One region of the Streptomyces sp. NPDC007157 genome, then DNA from elsewhere that is predicted to be linked to it. Evidence: riboswitches for the same ligand, from Rfam matches in the RefSeq annotation. Region 1 holds a riboswitch; each other region holds the start of a gene.

The links. Region 1 has a riboswitch for cyclic di-AMP ahead of ABZ642_RS07460 (NlpC/P60 family protein). Riboswitches for the same ligand answer to the same signal wherever they lie in the genome.
Region 2: it holds a riboswitch for cyclic di-AMP, as region 1 does, so the genes downstream of both, ABZ642_RS40830 (C40 family peptidase) here and ABZ642_RS07460 (NlpC/P60 family protein) in region 1, are expected to answer to the same signal.
Region 3: it holds a riboswitch for cyclic di-AMP, as region 1 does, so the genes downstream of both, ABZ642_RS26065 (M23 family metallopeptidase) here and ABZ642_RS07460 (NlpC/P60 family protein) in region 1, are expected to answer to the same signal.

What each region holds. Positions count from the first base shown of each region.
Region 1 is NZ_JBEYFE010000003.1:422,139-429,266, reverse strand. Features, by position in the region: gene ABZ642_RS07465 (NAD-dependent epimerase/dehydratase family protein) at 202-1,260, shown strand; gene ABZ642_RS07460 (NlpC/P60 family protein) at 1,286-3,538, opposite strand; cyclic di-AMP (ydaO/yuaA leader) riboswitch at 3,547-3,721, opposite strand; gene ABZ642_RS07455 (DUF1996 domain-containing protein) at 4,119-6,044, shown strand; gene ABZ642_RS07450 (lipoprotein) at 6,119-6,760, opposite strand; gene ABZ642_RS07445 (lipase family protein) at 6,972-7,128, shown strand, end outside.
Region 2 is NZ_JBEYFE010000035.1:28,986-36,113, reverse strand. Features, by position in the region: gene ABZ642_RS40860 (adenosylmethionine--8-amino-7-oxononanoate transaminase) at 1-813, opposite strand, end outside; gene bioB (biotin synthase BioB) at 806-2,020, opposite strand; gene ABZ642_RS40850 (8-amino-7-oxononanoate synthase) at 2,168-3,295, shown strand; gene ABZ642_RS40845 (DUF397 domain-containing protein) at 3,355-3,582, opposite strand; gene ABZ642_RS40840 (helix-turn-helix transcriptional regulator) at 3,592-4,452, opposite strand; gene ABZ642_RS40835 (ATP-binding protein) at 4,665-5,123, shown strand; gene ABZ642_RS40830 (C40 family peptidase) at 5,157-5,630, opposite strand; cyclic di-AMP (ydaO/yuaA leader) riboswitch at 5,634-5,847, opposite strand; gene ABZ642_RS40825 (hypothetical protein) at 6,179-6,487, opposite strand; gene ABZ642_RS40820 (ATP-dependent Clp protease proteolytic subunit) at 6,495-7,128, opposite strand, start outside.
Region 3 is NZ_JBEYFE010000015.1:46,730-53,857, reverse strand. Features, by position in the region: gene ABZ642_RS26080 (GNAT family N-acetyltransferase) at 1-1,922, opposite strand, end outside; gene ABZ642_RS26075 (HPr family phosphocarrier protein) at 2,099-2,380, shown strand; gene ABZ642_RS26070 (GntR family transcriptional regulator) at 2,683-3,378, opposite strand; gene ABZ642_RS26065 (M23 family metallopeptidase) at 3,590-4,345, opposite strand; cyclic di-AMP (ydaO/yuaA leader) riboswitch at 4,358-4,520, opposite strand; gene ABZ642_RS26060 (pitrilysin family protein) at 4,723-6,111, opposite strand; gene ABZ642_RS26055 (pitrilysin family protein) at 6,108-7,128, opposite strand, start outside.

The DNA of each region.
Region 1 (7,128 bases):
CTAAACTAAGGCAGTCCTAAGTTAGTACGCGGGTCCGGTCTATGACCTCATAAGACGAACTTATGACTTCTGTCGGGTCCCGCTTATGGCCAGGAGACGATACAGCTCCCGTCCCGGTGCTTGGCGGCCGCCCCGGGCATGCACCAACCTGTCCTCTGCGGCGCACCGAGGCACGGTGACCGGAGGGCGAGGGGTGAGAGCGTGGACGCACGCGGGGAGACGACCGTCGCGGTCACCGGCGGCAGCGGATTCGTCGGCAGCCATCTGGTGCGCAGGCTGCTGCAGCGGGGCTACCGGGTGCACGCGACCGTCCGCAGCGCCTGTGACGCGGCCAAGGTCCGGCCCCTGTGGGAGCTCCAGGAGGCCTTCCCCGGCCGGCTCGCCCTGTTCGAGGCGGACCTGCTCAAGGACGGTTCCTTCGACGAGGCGTTCCGCGGCTGTGCGACCGTCTTCCACGTGGCCTCGCCGTTCCTGATGCCGGAGCGGATCAGGGACGGCCGCCGGGACGTGGTGGACCCGGCGTTGCTGGGCACCCGCAACGTGCTCGCGAGCGTGGACCGCGCCCCGGACGTGGCGACCCTGGTCTTCACCTCCACCGTCGGTGCGATCTTCGGCGACTACTCCGACGTCCGTGAGATGGCCGGCGGGATCCTGACGGAGAAGTACTTCAACACCACCAGCACGGTGGCCGGCAACCCCTACCACTACGCCAAGACGGTCGCCGAGCGCGCCGCCTGGGACGCCGAGGCCGCCCAGGACCGCTGGCGCATGGTCTCCGTCAACCCCGGCCTGATACTGGGCCCCTCGCTCACGCCCGCCTCCGAGTCCGGCAGCCTGTTCCTGCTGGACGAGCTGTTCAAGGGCTACTTCTGCTACGGCGCCCCGGACTTCAGCTTCACCACCGCGGACGTCCGCGACGTGGCCGACGCGCACATCGCGGCGGCGGAGAACCCGGCGGCGAGCGGCCGTTACATCGTGGCCAACGAGACGATGACGTCCTTCCACGAGATGTCCCGGATCATCCGCACCCGCCGTCCCCGGGATCCGCGTCTGCCGCGCACCGCGCTCCCGCACTGGCCGGTACGGATCCTCGGCCCCTCCTTCGGCCTCACCCAGGACTACATACGCAAGCACCTCGGCATCCGCTTCCGCGTCGACAACAGCCGGGGCGTCCAGGACCTGGGCCTCACCTACCGGCCCGTCGAGGAGACCCTCCTGGACCACCACGAGAGCTGGCGCACGCGGCGACGGAGGGTCTGACCCCGACGAACCCGACGGCCGGGGTTCAGGCCGGGCGAACCACCCGGTGGATCGCCGACTCCCCGGCGGTGTAGATCGACTCCTCGCGGATGGACGCCCCCGGGCTCGGCGCGTGGACCATCATGCCGTTGCCCGCGTAGACCCCGACGTGGCTGTCGTTGTCGAAGAAGAAGACCAGGTCACCGGGCTCGATGGCGGCCAGCGTCAGCGGGGTGCCGGCGAACGTCTGGTCCGGCGCGCTGCGCGGCAGCGACACGCCGGCGGCGCGCCAGGCGGCCTGGGTGAGGCTGGAGCAGTCGTACGACTCCGGCCCGGTCGCGCCCCAGACACAGGGCCGCCCGATCTGTGCCCGGGCGAACGCCAGCGCCTTCATGGCCTTGCCGGGCTCGGCCGCGGCACCGGGCACGAGGAAGGAGCCGGTGTCGGTGACGGCCGCCGCGGGGTAGGCGACCGGGGGTGCGGTGGGGACGGGTGCGGTCGGGTAGGCGGCCGGGGGCGCCGTCGGGACGGGGGTGGTGACCACCGGGGGCGCCGTCGGGACGGGGGTGGTGGGGACAGGCGCGGTGGGGAGCGGGGCCGGGGCGGCGGTGGCCGTCGCCATGGGAGGCGAGGTCAGCACGGCGGGGGAGGCCATCATCGCCCACGGCGGGTCCGTCACCGCGGTGGGTATCACCGCCGTGGGCATCGGTCCATCGAGCGCGGTCGTGGCCGGTGCGGTGGCGTAGGCGGCGGCAGCGGGCTGCATTCCGGCGGCGTAGGCGCCCAGGTCGGCGGCGGGCGCCGCGGGGAAGGCGCCGGTGCCGTAGTCGGCCCACGGCAGGGCGGCCGACGGTGTGGCGGCGGTCGGCATGGCGTACGCGGCGGCCGACGGTGTGGCGGCGGTCGGCATGGCGTACGCGGCGGTCGGCATCGCGGCGGTCGGCATGGCGTACGCGGCGGTGGGATAAGCGGTCTCCGCGGCGGCCGGGGGTGCGCCGAGGTAGGCGGCGGTCGCGTCCGGCGCCATGCCCGGGAAGGAACCGGTGCCCATCGTGCCCGGGACCGCCGCGGCCGGCATGGCGGGCGCGCCGGTGGCGAAGGCCCCCGTGTCGGTGGGGGCGGAGGTCGGGAAGGCGCCCATGTTCGTGGGCGCGGCGGTGGGGAAGGCGCCCGCGTTCGTGGGGGCGGCGGTCGGGAACGCCCCCGTGTTCGTGGGCGTCGCGGTCGGGAACGCACCCGTGTCGGCCGGCATCGGGAACGTGCCCGTGGCGCCCGGGGTCATGACCCGGAAGGAACCGGTGTCGCCCGGGCTCGCGGCGGGCATCGCACCCGCGTCCATGGGGGGCACGGCCGGGAAGCCGCCCGTGTCCGCCGGGGACATGGGCTGGGCGGCGCCCGGAGTCATGATGCGGAAGCCGCCCGTGTCCGCCGGGGACATGGGCTGGGCGGCGCCCGGGGACATGACCCGGAAGGCGCCGGTGTCCGTCGCGGGCACCACCGGGATGGCGCCCGTCTCCGTCACGGTCACCGCCGGGAAGGCGCCGGTACCGGTCAGGGCGTCGGTCCGGAAGGAGCCGGTGTCGCCGTACTGGCCGGGCATACCGGCGGGAGCCGGCCACTGCTGCGCCGGGACCTGGGCCTCGGGCGTGGGCCAGGAGGTCTGGGCGGCCGGGGCCGCCTGCGGAGCCGGGGCGGGCGCGGCCGGTTCGAGCGCCGCGATCGCACGCTGTCCGGTGCGCTGCGACAGCACCTCGCGCGCCTTGGCGATCTTCAGCTGGCTCTTGGTCTTGGACGTGCCCGGTGTGGCCCGCCGCGGCGCGGCCGCGGGCAGCGCCTTGGCCGCGCTCGACGGTCCCGGGGGCAGTGCCGCGGGGGACCCGGCCGTCAGTTCCAGCTTCGGGCGCTCCGTCAGTTCGCGGACGACCTCGATGTCGCTGTTCGCGGACGGCCCCGCGGTCAGTTCCGGCCGGGACGGGTCGGAGCCCTCCAACTGGCCGAGCAGGTCGGCCGCCATCGCGCTGACGGGCCGTCGCGGGCCGGGGCGGGCGGGCAGCCGGTCGGCGGGCAGGGCCGCCGGGACACTCGGTCCCAGCCGCGAGCGTGCGCTGTCGAACCACTCCTTGGCGATGTTGTCGAGGCCCGGGTCGTCGCGCCGGGGCCGCTTGAACAGCGGGACACCGCGGGACCGCGAGCCCCCGTTCATCGCACGTGTGGCGTTGTAGTTCCCGGTGGCGTTCTCTGCCTGGTCGTAGAGGCTGTCGATCCGCTGTCGAACCTCGTCACGGCTCTCGGACGCCATGGGGGTCGTGCTCCTTCCGTGCTCCGCCTACCGAGTTAGCTGTCGGGTTCGGGCGGGTCGATCCGGAAGGCATGCCCTACGGCCCTTGCCCCTCAGGGCAGTCGGCCGATTCACCCCAGTGGTTCGGTTGGGTCCCCGGCTCCGGATCGCCCCGTTGGGCACCGGATTAGGCGGAGGCCGCGCGGCCCGACGGGATTCGCCGGGGGGAGCCGAACGGCTTGCCCGTCAACTTAGCCAACTTGTGTCACTCGTGTGAAGGTTGAAGTGCGTAATGTCCGATACGTAATTGTGATGTTCGTCGTAGCGTTCGACAACCGGCCGTCGCGGGACGGTATTTCGCCGGCGTGGCGATCGCCGTCGTACGCCCGTCGGAGCTGGACCGGCGGCGGCCCGAGGGGCTGCTTCCTGTGAGGTCACCGTGAATTCGTGGGGTCGTTGAACACGGTGGCGCCGCGCCGCGTATAGGGCGGGGGATTTCCATGCCCGGCCGACCACGACATGCAGGGGAACGACCTTGAGACCCAACAGGCGCAGACGCCCGACCGGCGCACAACGCGCGACCTTCGCAGCGGTCGCCCTGATGCTCGGCGGCGGAACACTGGTCGCGGTGAACGTCTACGCCTCGGCCACCGAATCGGACCAGTCCGGGCAGACCGCCACCGCTCAGGTGTTGTCCGCGCCCACCGTCTACTGCCCCGACGTCGGCAGCCGGCTGACGGACGTGCCCGACGCGGCCCGGGAGGACGTCGACGGTGAACTCGCCCAGCTGGACCAGCAGATCGTGGCCGCCTACCAGCAGCTCAAGGAGTCGGCCGCGGCGATCCAGCAGAACCCCGGCCTCGCCGACCAGACGATCCTCGATCCGCTGAAGGAGAAGCGGTCGGAGTCCCTTCAGCGCATCGCCGACGCCATCGGCCGCGAGGGCGACCGCCCGCAGGGCCTCGACGATCTCGCCGCCTGCACCCTGCGCTCCTCGGACCAGGGCGCCGGGCAGTCGGCGTCGCCGCAGGACGGCGCCACACCGAGCCAGAGCGCCAGTGCCAGTGCCAGTGCAAGTGCCGGCGCGGGCATCGGCGGCCAGGGCGGCAACGGCCCCGTCGCCGCCGACTACGCCGACATCACCACCGTCCAGCCCAATGTCACGACCCCGGCCGAGCGGCCCGACGGCTCCACCGGCACCTTCGCCTCCAGCTGCGGCGTCAACGCGAACGGCCTGTTCAACTCGGACAACGTGATCGTGGCGCCCGGAGTCTCCAACGGCGCCCACCACTTCCACGACTACATCGGCAACCAGTCCAACAACGCCTTCGCCAGCGACGACGACCTCGCGAACGCCGACACGAGCTGTGCCGACCAGGGCGACAAGTCCACGTACTACTGGCCCGTGCTGCGGCTGCAGAACGGCAAGCAGGAGCGGGACGCCGACAAGCCGGGCGGCGGTACCGAGGGCAACGCCGGACAGATCGTGACGGCGAAGAAGGTCACGCTCACCTTCGAGGGCAACCCGACCTCCAAGGTCACCGAGATGCCCCGGCTGCTGCGCATCATCACCGGCGACGCCAAGGCCTTCGTCAACGGCCCGGCCAACGCCAACGCCTCCTGGAGCTGCACCGGTTTCGAGGACCGGCAGCTCAAGGACAAGTACCCGCTCTGCCCCTCGGGCAGTGACGTCGTGCGCACCTTCAGGTTCCAGAGCTGCTGGGACGGCCGGAACATCGACAGCGCCAACCACCGCACCCATGTGGCGTTCGCCGCGGCCGACGGCAGTTGCCCGGCCGGGTTCCAGGCGATTCCGCAGCTGGTGCAGCGCATCGTCTACGACGTCGACGCACCGAGCCTCCAGGACGGCGGCCGTACGGTTCCACTGTTCGCGGTGGACTCGTTCCCCGAGCAGCTGCACAAGCCGGTGACCGACCACGGTGACTTCATCAACGTCTTCGACGAGAGCCTGATGCGGAAGATGGTCGGCTGCATCAACTCCGGCCGCACCTGCGGGGCCGGGGCCGACGAGCAGCCGCCGTCGCAGAGCGCCGACCCCGACCCGTCGGAGTCGGCGAGCCCGGAGAACCCGCCGTCCGAGTCGGCGAGCCCGGTCACCGAGCCGAGCGACACGGCGACCCCGGCAGACCCGCCGGCCGAGACCGAGAGTGCCCAGCCCTCCGAGCCCCCGGCCGAGCCGTCCGCCACGAAGACCGCCGCCGGCGACACCGGTCTGCCGCAGGTCTACACGAGCGCTTCGCCCAAGAAGTCGTCGGGCACGGGGGGCGGTGTCATCAGCCGGCCGACCGAGCGGCCCGCGACCGAGACCCCGACCGGCACGGCGACCACGGCCGGCGCCGCCCCGGCGGGCCAGGAGGCGCCGTCCACCGCACCCCAGACCGAGCCGCAGGCCGTCCAGGGCGATCTCGCCGAGACCGGCGCCCACCTGTGGCCGGCCCTCTTCGGCGGAGTGCTGCTGGCCGCCGGGTTCGTGCTGCTGTGGCGCACCCGGTGGCGGTCGTCCTGACGCGTGCGACGCGACTCCGTCCGGCCTCGGCCTGACGGAGTCGACGCGGCTCCGCCTGACCCCTGTGCCCGGGGTCAGGCGGAGCGCAGCGTCCGCAGGGCGAGTTCGAACGCGGGGAGCATCTCGTCGTGCTCCGCGCTGTCGAGCCCGCCCAGGTGCAGGACGACGGGTCCGCGGGGCGTGACCACGGCCAGCGCGGACTCCCTCTTGGTCTCGTCCAGCAGCTCGCTCGTGTAGACGTAGTCGCCCCGTACCCCGGTGAGCCCGCCGGACGTGAAGGTCCGGTACCTGGCCTTGCCGGTGCCCTTCTCGGCGGCCACGAAGGCCCGCAGCACCGCGCCGGCGTCACCGCTGCCCGGCTTTCCGGTCGACACCCGCAGAAAGCCGATGGCCCCGGCGGGCTTGGCGTCGATCTCGCAGGCCAGGGTCACCGGACCCTGACGCAGCAGGCTCTGGGCCAGGTCGCCGTCCGTGCCGTTCGAGGCGTCCGCGGCCAGGCCGTCGACGGCGTCCGCCCGCCAGCCGCGGGCGATGTCGAACGTGACCGGCAGCGCGCAGGCCGAACCGGCGGCGCCGACCGTGCCCCCGCTCTGGGCCGCCCCGCTGGACGCCTGCCCCGAGTCCGTGACGTCGGTCGCGCGCGCCGACACCCCGCACCCCGTCAGCAGCCCCGCGAGCAGCGCGAGCGGTACGGCTCTTCTCCCCAGGGTCCCCACCCGTTGCCTCCCCTTCGGCGTCCCCGGCCGGTCACTGTAATCGAGGGCTACGACAGGACCGGACGGGTTTTGGTCCGGTGAGTCTGTGTTGACGGACTGTCATATTACTGAACCGTAACCTGACGGCTGCTACCGCGGGTAACAAGGTGCTCGCTACCGTCGGAGACCCCCGCGCCACCTCCCACGTCCCGCACGTCAAGGAGGTACCCCCATGCCTGTTCGCATCCGCCTGCTGGCCACCGCCGTCGCCGCCGCGGCCTGCCTCTGTGTACAGACCGTGCAGGCCACGGCCTCCCGGGCGGAGGTCTCCCGGGGCGTCACCATCCCCGCCTTCTACGATCCGCCCGCCGGTCTCCCCGCCACCGACG
Region 2 (7,128 bases), on a different contig from region 1:
CACATCGGGGGTGACGGCCGCGTGGTCCGCGGCGAACAGCGCACCCGTACGGCCGAAGCCGGTCGCGATCTCGTCGAACACCAGCAGCACGTCGTGCGCGTCGCAGGCCTCGCGCAGCACCCGCAGATAGCCGGGGGAGTGGAACCGCATCCCGCCCGCGCCCTGCACCACCGGCTCCACGATCACCGCGGCCAGTTCGTGCGCGTGCTGCTCGATCAGCGACCGCAGCTGGTCGGCGTACGACTCCTCGTACTCGGCCGGCGGCGCGTCCGCGAAGACCTGGCGGGGCAGCACCCCGGACCACAGCTCGTGCATCCCGCCCTCGGGGTCGCACACCGACATCGGCTGCCAGGTGTCGCCGTGGTAGCCGCCCCGCCAGGTCAGCAGCCGCTGTTTCGCGGGGCGGCCGAGGGAACGCCAGTACTGCAGGCACATCTTGACCGCGACCTCGACCGAGACCGAGCCGGAGTCGGCGAGGAAGACATGCTCGAGACCGGCCGGCGACATGTCGACAAGGAGCTTCGCCAGTCGTACCGCGGGCTCGTGGGTGAGCCCGCCGAACATCACATGGCTCATGCGGCCGAGCTGGTCGCGCGCGGCCTCGTTGAGCACCGGGTGGTTGTAGCCGTGGATCGCCGACCACCAGGACGACATCCCGTCGACAAGGTCGCCCGAGCCGTCCGCGAGCCGCAGCCGGACCCCGCTCGCCGACTCCACGACGAGCGGTTCGGCCCGGCCCGGCATCGGTCCGTACGGATGCCAGACGTGCCGCCGGTCCAGCTCCAGCAGCTCGGGGACGCTCAGGTCAGGCATTGGGCGCGAGATCCGTTCCGGCGCCCCGGCGGCGGACGGCGACCAGGTCGGTCCGCGGCTCGTTGGCCTGAGCGGTGGCGTCCTCGTGGGAGCCGCAGACGCCCGACCCGCACCCGGCCTCGGCATGCGACCCGCACCCGGCCTCGGCGTGCGATCCGCACCCGGCCTCGGCGTGCGACCCGCAGCTGCCGGCCGCGACCTCCGACCGGTGCTGCGGCAGCGTCACCTCGTCGGCTCCCTCGACCACGAACCCGGCGTCCGCGATCATCTCCAGGTCGGCCTGGCCGGCCTGGCCCTCGGTGGTGAGGTAGTCGCCGAGGAAGATCGAGTTGGCGAGGTGCAGCGCGAGCGGCTGCATGGTGCGCAGGTGGACCTCGCGGCCGCCCGCGATGCGGACCTCGACGTCCGGGCAGACGAACCGCACCATGGCCAGGATCCGCAGACAGCGCTGCGGGGTGAGGTTCCACTCCTTGGCCAGCGGGGTGCCCTCGACCGGGATCAGGAAGTTGACCGGCACCGAGTCCGGGTCCAGCTCGCGCAGCGAGAAGACCACGTCGACCAGGTCCTCGTCGGTCTCGCCCATACCCGCGATCAGGCCGGAGCAGGCGGAGAGGCCGGCCGCGTGCGCCTTGTTGACGGTATCCACCCGATCGGCGTACGTGTGCGTGGTCGTGATGTCCCCGTACGTCCCCTCGGACGTGTTGAGGTTGTGGTTGTAGGCGTCCGCGCCCGCCTCGCGCAGCCGCTCGGCCTGACCGTCGGAGAGCAGACCGAGGCAGGCGCACACCTCGACGCCCTCGTTCTGCTCCTTGATCGCCTTGATGGTGCCGGCCACCCGGTCGACATCCCGGTCGGTCGGGCCGCGTCCGCTCGCCACCAGGCAGACCCGCTTGGCACCCCCGGCGAGGCCCGCGGCGGCCGCCTTCGAGGCCTCGTCGGGTTTCAGCCAGCTGTACTTGAGGATCCCGGTCGAGGAGCCGAGGCGCTGCGAGCAGTAGGAGCAGTCCTCAGGACACAGGCCCGACTTGAGGTTGACCAGGTAGTTGAGTTTCACGCGCCGGCCGAACCAGTGCCGGCGCACCTTGCCGGCCGCGGTCACCACATCGAGCACGTCGTCGTCGGAGGTCGCCAGTACGGCGAGCGCTTCCTCGCGGGTCGGCAGCTCGCGCCGAAGCCCCTTGTCCACCAGCGTGTTCAGCAGGTCCATGAGAGCCGATCCTGTACTACGAGGCTGCTCCGGGCCAAGGAGAGTTTGCACAACCCTGTCAGTTCAACGTGTGGGTATTGCCACACAGTGGGTGGCTGGTCGTCCCGCTAGGGTCTGTTCACTGCCTACAAATTCACCGGAGGAGCCATGGCGTTCGGCTGGATCGACGAACAGGCGGAACTCCGCCGCCGCGCCGGACTGGTACGGACCCTGCGCCCCCGCGCCGCCGACTCCCCGCTGCTGGACCTGGCGAGCAACGACTACCTGGGCCTCGCCCACCACCCGGAGGTGGCCGAGGGCGCGGCCGCGGCGGCCCGGACCTGGGGCGGCGGCTCCACCGGCTCCCGGCTGGTCACCGGCACCACCGAACTCCACACCGAGCTGGAGCGCGAGCTGGCCGAATTCTGCGGGTTCGAGGCGGCCCTGGTCTTCTCCTCCGGCTACGCCGCCAACCTCGCCGCCGTCACCACCCTCGGCCCGCACGGCTCCCTGATCGTCTCCGACGCCCTCAACCACGCCTCGCTGATCGACGGCTGCCGGCTGGCCCGGGGCACCACCCAGGTCGTCGGACACGCCGACCCGGACGCCGTACGCAAGGCGCTCGGTACCCATGAGGGGCCCGCGGTCGTCGTCTCCGACACGGTGTTCTCGGTGGACGGCGACGCGGCACCGCTGGCCGCCCTGGCCGAGGCCTGCCGGGAGCACGGCGCCGGGCTGCTCGTGGACGACGCCCACGGGCTCGGGGTGCTCGGGGACGGCGGCCGGGGCGCGCCCCGCGCGGCCGGGCTCTCCGGCGCCGACGACGTGGTGGTCACGGCGACCCTGTCGAAGTCGCTGGGCAGCCAGGGCGGGGCCGTCCTCGGCCCGGCCCGGGTGATCGACCATCTGGTGAACGCGGCCCGGACCTTCATCTTCGACACCGGCCTGGCCCCCGCCGCGGCGGGGGCGGCCCTGGCGGCGCTACGGCTGCTGCGCCGGGAGCCGGAACGCGCGGAGCGGGCCCGTCAGGTCGCCGCGGAGCTGCACGCACGGCTGACCGCCGCGGGTCTGGAAGCGGTGCGTCCGGACGCCGCGGTGGTCTCCGTGCGGGCCCCGTCCCCGGAGGGGGCCGTGCGGTGGGCGGCCGACTGCCGTACGGCAGGCCTGGCCGTGGGCTGTTTCCGTCCGCCGTCCGTGCCGGACGGCATCTCACGGCTCAGGCTCACCGCCCGTGCGGACCTCTCCGGGGCCGAGATCGAACGCGCTGTACAGGTGATCGGTGAGACACGACCATGAGTCGGCGTGACAGGGCCGGGTCCTGACCGATTGCGGATACGGAGTCGGTTACGGGCTGATCAGCCGGTGAGCGCCGACAGGAAACCCGCCCAGCTCCCGGGGGAGAAGAGCAGCGCGGGTCCGGCCGGATCCTTGGAGTCGCGTACGGCGAGCAGTCCGGTCAGCCGACCGGAGCGCGGCCGTGCCGTCTCCACACAGTTGTTCGCTCCGGTGCTGTAGCTGCTGCGCAGCCACCGCAGTCCGTGCAGATCAGCACTTGAAGGTACGTTCCGAGGCAGTGCAGTCATGGTGCCTCCTTACGCGCCGTCACCTATCCCGGCGATGTAATCCAACGAGTCCTCGGGCGAAAGGGCGTGGATCTTAAGGGTGTTGAAGGCCTCCGTGTAGGCCTGGAGGTCTTCTTTCCGTTCGAGGTAGAGGCTACTCGTCAACTGGTCGAGAACAACCACGTCCAGATCGGAAGTGCTCGGAAATGAGAAGATTACGAAAGGCCCGGTGACGCCGATATGCGCTCCGGCCGAGAACGGCAGCACCTGGAGCCGTACCTGGGGCAGCCGGGCCGACTCCACCAGCCGTTCCAGCTGTCTGGCCATCACGCCCGGGCCGCCGACCTCCCGGCGCAGCACCGCCTCGTCCAGCACCGCGTTCAGCTCCAGCGGCGGACGGTTGCGCAGTACGTCCTGCCTGGCCAGACGTACCTGCACGAGGGCGTCCAGGGCCTCGTCGTCGAGTCCGTCGGCGGCCGCCCGGGTCACGGCACGCGCGTACTCGGGGGTCTGCAGCAGGCCCGGTACGACCGAGGTCTCCAGCGTGCGCATCGCACTGGCCTGCGACTCCAGACTGATGAAATCCCGGTAGGTGGGCGGCAGCACCCCACGATAGGCATGCCACCAGTGGTGTCGCCCGGCGGTGTCCTCCGACCCCGCCAACACCAGCAGCAACTCGCGCAGTTGCCCCTCGACCACGCCGTAGGCGTCGAGGAGTAACCGCACATCGGCCGGTTTCACACCGCTGGCGCCGGTCTCGATCCGGCTCACTTTCGACTGATGCCAGCCCACCAGACGGGCGGCTTCACCGCTCGTGAGGCCGGCGCCGGTGCGCAGTGTGCGCAGTTCGGCGCCCAGTTTCCGGCGGCGTACCGCGGGACCGTTCTGCATGGGCTACTCCTTACTCCTTCCGAGCCGCCCAAATACGCTCTGGGGTCGCAGAGTTCACCGCATCGAGCGACAGATATATGCATATCTTGGTGGATCGCTCCCCTGACCGTCCTGGTAATGGCAGTCTGACGAAGAAGCACCAGTCCGGGACCGTACTCGAACCATCCGCACCGTGTCGGGCTCCGGTCCCGTGGGAAAGGGACGACGTCGCCATGGCAGACCACCTGGAAGCATCCGTCACTCTGCCGAGCGATCCCGCCTCGGTCTACGCGGCCCGCTGCTACGTGCTGAGCACCCTCGCGGAATGGGGGCTGCCACCGGAGACGGAGACCGCGGACACCATCCGCCTCATCGTCTCCGAACTCGCCACCAACGCGGTGCAACACACCTTCGGGCAGTCACCCACCTTCACGGTGGGCCTCGTCCTCGACCGTGACGAACAGCTGCGCATCGGCGTCACGGACAGCCATCCGCGGTTCCCCAAGAGACTCCCAGCCGCGGTCCAGCAGGACAACGGGCGCGGCATGGTCATCATCCGCTGGCTCACCGCGGAGTGCGGCGGCAAGCTCCGGGTGCGCCCCACCCGGGAGGGCGGCAAGACCGTCTTCATCGAACTGCCCTGGGCAGTCCCGGCCGGTACGGTCACCGCCGCCGGCCAGCAGGAACCGTAGCCCCGAGTTCCCGCCGGCCGGCCGCTGGATGGGTCAGCTGACCCGGCCGTACCAGACGCTTCGCGTCCAGATCTTCTGGAGCTTCACCACGTCCCCGGTCTTCGGGGCGTGCCAGATCTTTCCCTTCCCGGCGTAGATGCCGACGTGGTACACGCTGGAACCCGAGTGGAAGAAGACCAGGTCCCCGGCCTTGCGGTTGCCGGCCGAGATGTGACGGGTCTTGTTGTACTGCTGGGCCGCCGTACGCGGGAGCTTCTTGCCCGCCTTCTTGAACGAGTACAGCGTGAGTCCGGAGCAGTCGAACCGGTTCGGTCCGGTGGCACCCCAACTGTAGGGCGAGCCCTTCTTCGAGGCCGCGATCCGAAGTGCTTTCGTCCCCATCGTGGCGGCCGAGGCGTCGGAGGCGACACCCGGGATCACGATGGAGCCGCCCACGGCGGCGATGGTGAGCGCCGAGGCCGTGCCGGCCCGCGCCATCAGCGACGGGACACGATTGAGCGCAGTCATGCGCAACCCTTCGTCAGCCGCCTGTGAAGGATGACCTGTCGGATTCGGGCTGGCGAAGTTGCCCGGCCGTGTTGCCACGGCTTCACCCCAAGGGCTGCACGGCCCGGTCATGCTGCGACCGTTCCGGCGACCCGTCGTGCTTGGGTCCTCCACTCCTGCCGATCCACTTCCGTCGACCGGGCATCCGGACGGCGGCAGGACTCGGCGTCCGCCCGGATCGCCCCGCCGTTGTGGCGGGGGCTTGTCGTCAGACAGGGATCTTCACTCACCCGTGTCCGAAAATCCCAACGGAACCGTGGATTTGTGGGGTTAGTCACCACCCACCCGTTCGGGTGGACAGCACTGTGTTCGATTATTCGTCAACTGCCCGACGTAGCCCCGGACCTGCACCGAAGCCGTCCGCGGGCACCTTCGAGCACGCACCTTGAGCGGCCCCGGCGGTCAGGTAAAACCACGCCATCCTCCGCCGAACGGCGGTAACCCCTTTGGGTCGTTTCAACTCCGGCCCGGCCGGCCGGTGGACGCGTGGCTCCGGACTTCGCCCGGCGTCACCGTACGCAGTCGGGCGGGAGTGCGACGCGCGCGGTCCGGCGTTCGCCGTCGAGCACCCGCAACGCCCGTGCCAACGTGTCCCCGTGAAGCTCCGTCTCGCCCCGTCCATGCATCAGGGCGAGCGCGTCGCGCAGCTCGGCCGCCGCGCGCACCAGCGCCTGCGCGGCGCGCAGCCCACGATAGGTGTCCTCGTTCTGCGCCGGGTTGATTCGGCCCAGCAGGTCGACCACGTCCAGATAACGGTCGATCAACTCGCCCTCGGCGCGGGTCAGCGCGGGCAGCGGCGGCAGTTCAGGTGGCAGCATCGAGCGCTCACCCCTCGTCCGGCAGGCCGGGCGAGGGCCGGCGGCCGGGCACGATCCGGTCCACCAGCCCGTACGCCAGCGCCGCCTGCGCGTCCAGCACCAGATCCCGCTCCAGATCCTGGTGGACCTGGGCCGGTGTGCGCCCGGTGTGCCGGACGAGCATCTCTTCCAGCAGCGTGCGGGTCCGGTCCAACTCCGTCGCCCGGATGACCAGATCACTCGGCTGGCCCTGTACCGGTTCCGGCAGCGACGGCTGCTGGAGCACGACGCGCGCACCCGGCAGCACGGAGCGCTTGCCCGGGGTGCCCGCCGCGAGCAGCACCGCGGCCGACGCCCCGGCCTGCCCCAGGCAGATCGTCTCCACGTCACAGGTGACGTACTGGACGGTGTCGTAGATCGCGGCCATCGCGCTGAACGAGCCGCCCGGAGAGTTGATGTACAGCGAGATGTCCCGCTCCGGTGCCGCGTGCTCCAGGTACATGAACTGCGCCATCACATCGTTGGCCGAGATCTCGTCGACGGGCGCGCCGAGGAAGACGATCCGCTCCTCCAGCAGCTTCGAGTACGGATCCAGGGTGCGCTGCCCGGCGCTGGTGCGTTCGGTGAACTCGGGCAGGACATAGCGGGCGGACGGTCGGGTC
Region 3 (7,128 bases), on a different contig from region 1:
AACCGGTGGGCGCCGCCGGATGCGCCGGGGGCCATGACCTGCGTCTGCGGTGCGGTGCGGCCCGCGGCCGAGAGCGCCTCCGCCAGCCCCCCTAGCTCCACGTGCACCACCAGCACCGGCTTCCCGTGCGCCCCCTCGGCCGCCGACCGCAGGGCCTCCGCCAGCTCCGCGTCCCCGACCGCCCCTTCCCCGATCGTCGGAATGGCCGTGACGACCACCGCGTCGCACGACTCGTCCGCCAGCGCCCGGGACAGCGCCCGGTGGAAGTCCGCGGGGGTCGCCATGGTCGTCAGGTCCAGCGGCGGCGCCGGTCGCAGCCCCTCCGCCAGACAGCGGTCGTACGTCAGCAGTCCGAGCGACTCGGAGTTCCCGAGGATCGCCACCCGGGGCCCGGCCGGCAGCGGCTGCCGGGCGAGCAGCAGCCCCGCGTCGACCAGCTCCGTGATCGTGTCGACGCGGATCACCCCGGCCTGCCGGAGCAGCGCGGACACCGTGGAGTGCGGCAGCCGCGTGGCCCGTACCGCGTGCCCCTGCGGCGCCGAACCGGCACTCTGCACCACGACCAGCGGCTTCGCCGCCGCCGTACGCCGCGAGAGCCGGGTGAACTTGCGCGGGTTGCCGATGGACTCCAGGTACATGAGGACGACATCGGTCTCGGCGTCGTCGTACCAGTACTGGAGGACGTCGTTGCCGGAGACGTCGGCGCGGTTGCCGGACGACACGAAGGTCGACACACCCGTGGTGCCGGTGACGCCGCCGCCGCGCCGGTGCAGCCGGGACAGCAGGGCGATCCCGATGGCACCGGACTGGGCGAAGAGGCCGATCCGGCCGGGGCGGGGCATCTCGGGCGCGAGGGAGGCGTTCAGCCGTACGCCGTCGGCGGTGTTGATGATCCCGAAGGCGTTCGGCCCGATGATCCGCATGCCGTACGTGCGCGCGTGCCGGACGAGTTCGCGCTGGCGTTCGCGGCCGTCCGGGCCGCTCTCCGCGTATCCGGCGGACAGGACGACGAGCCCCTGGACGCCGTGTTCGCCGCAGTCGGTGACGGCGTCCGGGACCTGCTCGGCGGGTACGGCGACCACGGCGAGGTCGACCGGCCCGTCGATGTCGCGCACAGAGCGGTGCGCGGGCACCCCGTCGACCTCCTTGAGGTCCTCGGGGAAGGCCTGGTTCACCGCGTGCAGACGGCCGGTGAAGCCGGCGTCCCGGAGGTTGCCGAGGACGCCGCGGCCGACACCGCCGGGCACCCGGCCGACGCCGATCACGGCCACCGAACCGGGGGTCAGGAGCCGTCGTACCGAACGGGCCTCCGCCCGCTGTTCCCGTGCGCGCTGGACGGCGACCGAGCGGTCGGTGGGCTCCAGGTCGAACTCCAGACGGACCACGCCGTCCTCGAAGCTGCGCTGCTGGGTGTAGCCGGCGTCCGTGAACACCTTGATCATCTTGCTGTTGGCGGGCAGCACCTCGGCGGCGAACCGGCGGATGCCGCGCTCCCGCGCGACGGCCGCGATGTGCTCCAGGAGGGCGGAGGCGACGCCCCGGCCCTGGTGGGCGTCCTGGACGAGGAAGGCGACCTCGGCCTCGTCGGCGGGCGCGGAGGCGGGCATACCGTCGGCGCCAATGCGGTCATAGCGTACGGTTGCGATGAACTCGCCGCCGATGGTGGCCGCGAGTCCCACCCTGTCCACAAAGTCGTGGTGCGTGAAGCGGTGGACGTCCTTGGCGGAGAGCCTGGGGTAGGGCGCGAAGAAGCGGTAGTACTTCGACTCGTCCGAGACCTGCTCGTAGAAGCTGACCAGGCGGTCGGCGTCATCAACGGTGATGGGCCGGACGCGCGCGGTACCACCGTCGCGCAGCACCACGTCCGCCTCCCAGTGGGAGGGGTACGCGTGCCCGTCCTGTCGGTCCGCCGGGGTCTGCATGGGCCCCAGAGTACGGCTCGCGTCCGACAGTGGCGCGAGGCAGTCTGTGGAGGACGGGAGTCGGACCGAGGCCGCGGTCCGACGACACACCCGGAGGGACTTACGTCCGCTCCGGGCATGCTTCACGATATGGGAAACTGGTCTAGACAACCCTGAACACCGAAGGGCAGCATCACATGGCTGAGCGCCGCGTCAACGTCGGCTGGGCCGAGGGCCTCCACGCCCGCCCCGCTTCCATCTTCGTCCGAGCCGCCACGGCCACAGGCGTCCCGGTGACGATCGCCAAGGCCGGGGGCGACCCCGTCAACGCGGCCTCCATGCTGGCTGTCCTGGGCCTGGGCGCCCAGGGCGGCGAGGAGCTCGTCCTCGCCTCCGACGCCGAGGGCGCGGACGCCGCCCTCGACCGCCTGGCCAAGCTGGTCGCCGAGGGTCTCGAGGAGCTCCCCGAGACCGTCTGAGCGCCACAGCGCCCGCACGACCGAGGCCGCGCCACCCCTCCGGGGGCGGCGCGGCCTCGCCGTTCCCGCCGTGACGTCATCCGGAGATCCGCCATGGCGCCACCCGGAGCCGGTCTTCATGCACGGCCGCCTTTTATCGGGGGCGGGCCTTTGCACCGGGCATAGTTAATTCCGCACCGGGCGCACCGAAGGCGCGCCATCGGAAATTCCGGGCGCGCACGAAATAAGGGCAGTAGAGGCCGACAGAGGGCAACGGAAATACTGCTCCACCGAATAACACCTCTTTGTATACGGCGCCCGTGTTAATGCCGCAGGCCCGACATGTTTACGGGATGTTGCGAAGTCCTCACACCGTTGGCCCGGTCCGTGCCGCCGGAAAAGCGCAGCCGGTGGGAGACCGCGGATCGCTCGGTGTGCAGCGCGGTGATCGCCCGCGCGCGCTCGCTGTCGCCGCGCGTCACCGCGTCCACGATGGCGCCGTGCTCGGCCCAGGACTCCACGGGGTTGGCGGGCGCGTCCACGGCGTACATCCAGGCGATCTTGTGCCGCAGCTGGGTCAGTGTCGAGGTCAGGGCGTGGCTGCCGGTGGCCTGGGCGAGTGTCTCGTGGAACCAGCCGCCCAGGGAGCGCAGGTCCTCACTGCCGCCCCGGCGGGCCCGTTCCTGGCCCAGCCTGACCAGTCCGCGCAGCACCTTGAGGTGGGCCTCGGTACGGCGCTGGGCGGCCCGGGAGGCGCCGAGCGGCTCCAGGAGCAGGCGCATCTCCAGCAGGTCGGCGGCCTCCTGCTCGGTCGGTTCCGCGACGCACGCGCCCGCGTGCCGGCGCGTCACCACGAAGCCCTCGGCCTCCAGGGTGCGCAGGGCCTCGCGGACGGGGACGCGCGAGACGCCGTAGCGACGGGCCAGGAGTTCCTCGGTGAGCCGGCTGCCGCGCTCGTAGACACCCGCGACGATGTCGTCCCGGATCGCTGTGCATACCGAGTGCGCCGGAATACGCATGTCCGACCTCCGCCTTAATCCCCGTGAAACGCCGCCGAGTGGCGTCCGTTCCGTGACTCTATTGCAATGAGCGGGAATTTCCGAAGGCGGCCCTGAATCCATGCATATTTTTTGGACACCGGGGTCACGAAAACGACGAAAGCCCCGGCTCGGGGGCCGGGGCTTCTGGGCTCTCGCCATGCGACGTCACATGTTCGTCCCCGTGCTCGGGTCAGACGTGCACGCCGTGCTTGCGGAGATAGGCGACCGGGTCGACGTCCGAGCCGTACTCCGGGGTCGTGCGGGCCTCGAAGTGGAGGTGGGGGCCGGTCACGTTGCCGGTCGCGCCGGAGAGGCCGATCTGCAGGCCCGGGGTGACCTTCTGGCCCACCGAGACGCCGATCGACGAGAGGTGACCGTACTGGGTGTACATGCCGTCGGCCATCTTGATGACGATCTGGTTGCCGTAGGACCCGCCCCAGCCGGTGGAGACCACCGTGCCGGTGCCGACCGCGTGCACCACCGTGCCGGTGGCGGCGTGGAAGTCGATGCCGGTGTGGGCGCCGGAGGACCACAGGGAGCCGCCGGTCTTGTACCCGGTGGAGACGTACGAGTCGGAGATGGGCGCGACGAAGGCGTTGAGGCGCTTGCGCTCGGCCGCCCGCGCGGCGCGCGCCGCGGCCTCGCGCTCCTTCTTGGCCTTCTCCGCGGCCTTCTTGCGCGCGGCCTCCTCGGCCGCCTTGCGCTCGGCGGCGGCCGTCTGCGCGGCGGCCTGGGCGTCGATCTGGTCGGCGACCGAGTCGCTGACCGTGATCACCGGGGTGAGGCCGGTCTGCTCGACGGAGTTCTCCGCGGCGAGCGCCGGGGCGGCCGAGACGGTGCCGATGACACCCGTGGTGGTGAGGGCCGCGATGCCGGCGGCCTGCGCGGTGGTGCGCTTCACCCGGCCGGGGCGACGATGCTTCCCGGGGGCGCACATGAACGCCATGTAGAGGCTGGTCCTTTCCTTCCCTCTCGCCTACCGGGTTAGCTGACGGGTTCGGAGCAGGAAGGTCTCCTACGGGCCCCCTCGCGGCTCGCGCGGGCGCCCGATTCACCCCAGGGACGCATGGGTCCCCGGCTCCCCTGGCTCGCGCCGTACGGGGACTCGGCGATGACTGTCCGGTGCCGCGGGCGCGGCGCACTGCCTGACGGACAGTCCGGAAGAACCTACGAGGACGTCCTCGCGATGCTCAAACGGATCACGGCTTTTGTCGCGCATCCCACAGGGCAGACAGGCAACCTCCGCCCCAATTCGGACATTCGGCGGCCCTGGTGACCTGACAGTCACCAGGGCCGCCTCACGCGCGCGTGCCGCTCGTCGCGTTACTCCGCGGCGACGACCGTCACTTCGCCGATGCCGAGGGCCTCGACCGGCTCCTTGATCTGCGCCGCGTCGCCGACGAGGACGGTCACCAGGTGGTCGACCGGGAAGGCGTTCACGACGGCCGCGGTGGCCTCCACGGTGCCGGTGGCGGCCAGTTGCCGGTAGAGCGTGGCCTGGAAGTCGTCGGGCAGATACTGCTCGACCTGGTCGGCCAGGGTGCCGGCGACGGCCGCCGCCGTCTCGTACTTGAGCGGCGCCACGCCCACCAGGTTCTGCACGGCGACGTCGCGCTCGGCGTCCGTGAGGCCCCCGGAGGCGAGGGTGCGCAGCACCGTCCACAGGTCCTGGAGGGCCGGGCTGGTGTTCGGGGTGTCCACGGAGCCGCTGATGGCGAGCATCGCGGCGCCGCTGCCGTCGGGGGCGGACCGCAGGACCTGCCCGAAGGCGCGGACGCCGTAGGTGTAGCCCTTCTCCTCGCGCAGGACGCGGTCCAGACGGGAGGTGAGGGTGCCGCCCAGGCAGTAGGTGCCGAGCACCTGGGCGGGCCAGACGCGGTCGTGCCGGTCGGCGCCGACGCGGCCGATGAGCAGCTGCGTCTGGACGGCTCCGGGGCGGTCCACGATGACGACACGGCCGGTGTCGTCGGCGGAGACCGGGGGCACCGGCCGGGGCTGGGCGGTGGAGCCGCGCCAGGCGCCCAGGGTCTCGCCGAGCAGTTCGTCCAGGTCGATGCCGGTCAGGTCGCCGACGACGACCGCGGTGGCGGTGGCAGGGCGGACATGCCGGTCGTAGAACGCGCGTACGGCGGCCGCGTCGATCTTCTCGACGGTGTCCTCGGTGCCCTGGCGCGGTCGGGACATCCGCGCGGTCGACGGGAAGAGCTCCTTGTAGAGCTGCTTGGCGGCCCGGCGGCTGGGGTTGGCCAGCTCGTGCGGGATCTCGTCGAGGCGGTTGCGGACCAGCCGCTCGACCTCGCTGTCGGCGAAGGCGGGTGCCCTGAGCGCGTCGGAGAGCAGCCCGAGTCCCTTGGCCAGGCGGGAGGCCGGGACCTCCAGGCTGAGCCGGACACCGGGGTGGTCGGCGTGGGCGTCCAGGGTGGCGCCGGCCCGCTCCAGCTCGGCGGCGTACTCCTCGGCGGAGTGCTTGTCGGTGCCCTCGGAGAAGGCGCGCGCCATGATCGTGGCGACGCCGTCCAGGCCGGCCGGCTCGGCGTCCAGGGGCGCGTCCAGGAGCACCTCGACGGCGACCACCTGCTGGCCGGGGCGGTGGCAGCGCAGCACGGTGAGCCCGTTGTCCAGGGTGCCGCGCTCGGGGGCCGGGAAGGCCCAGGGCCGGGCGTCGCCCGGCTGGGGCTGCGGGTGGAAGTCCATGGTGGCGAGCTCGGTCACTTGGCCGTCTCCTCGTCGTGCTCGGCGGTGGCGGCCTCGACCGTGGCCTCGGCCTCGGGGTCCTCGGGTACGTCGGCGTCCGCGACCGCCTCCGGGGACTTGGGCTCGTAGACGAGCACCGCGCGGTTGTCCGGCCGCAGGCGGGCCTTGGCGACCTCCTGGACCTCTTCCGGGGACACCGCGAGGACGCGCTGGACGGCGGTCAGGGCGAGCTGCGGGTCACCGAACAGGACGGCGAACCGGCACAGTTCGTCCGCGCGGCCCGCGACGGTCCCCAGCCGGTCCAGCCACTCGCGCTCCAACTGGGCCTGGGCGCGCTCCATCTCCTCGGGCGTGGGGCCCTCCTCGGCGAACCGGGCGAGCTCCTCGTCGATGGCGGTCTCGATGACCGGTACCTCGACGTCACCGGAGGTCTTCACGTCCAGCCAGCCAAGGGAGGGCGCGCCGGCCAGGCGCAGCAGGCCGAAGCCGGCGGCAACGGCCGTACGGTCGCGCCGTACGAGGCGGTTGTAGAGGCGGGAGGACTCGCCGCCGCCGAGGACGGTGAGGGCCAGGTCGGCCGCGTCGGACGCGCGCGTGCCGTCCTCCGGGAGCCGGTAGGCGGCCATCAACGCGCGCGCGGGCACCTCCTCCACGACGACCTCGCGCAGCTGCTCGCCCATGATGTCGGGCAGCGAGCCGTCGCGCGGGGCGGGCTTGCCGTCGTGTGCCTGGATGGAGCCGAAGTACTTCTCGACCCAGGCGAGGGTCTGCTGGGGGTCGATGTCGCCGACGATCGACAGAACCGCGTTGTTGGGCGCGTAGTAGGTACGGAAGAACGCCCGGGCGTCCTCCAGGGTGGCCGCGTCCAGGTCCGCCATCGAGCCGATCGGCGTGTGGTGGTAGGGGTGGCCCTCCGGGTAGGCGAGCGCGGTCAGCTTCTCGAAGGCGGTGCCGTAGGGGACGTTGTCGTAGCGCTGGCGGCGCTCGTTCTTGACGACGTCCCGCTGGTTCTCCATGGACTCGTCGTCCAGGGCG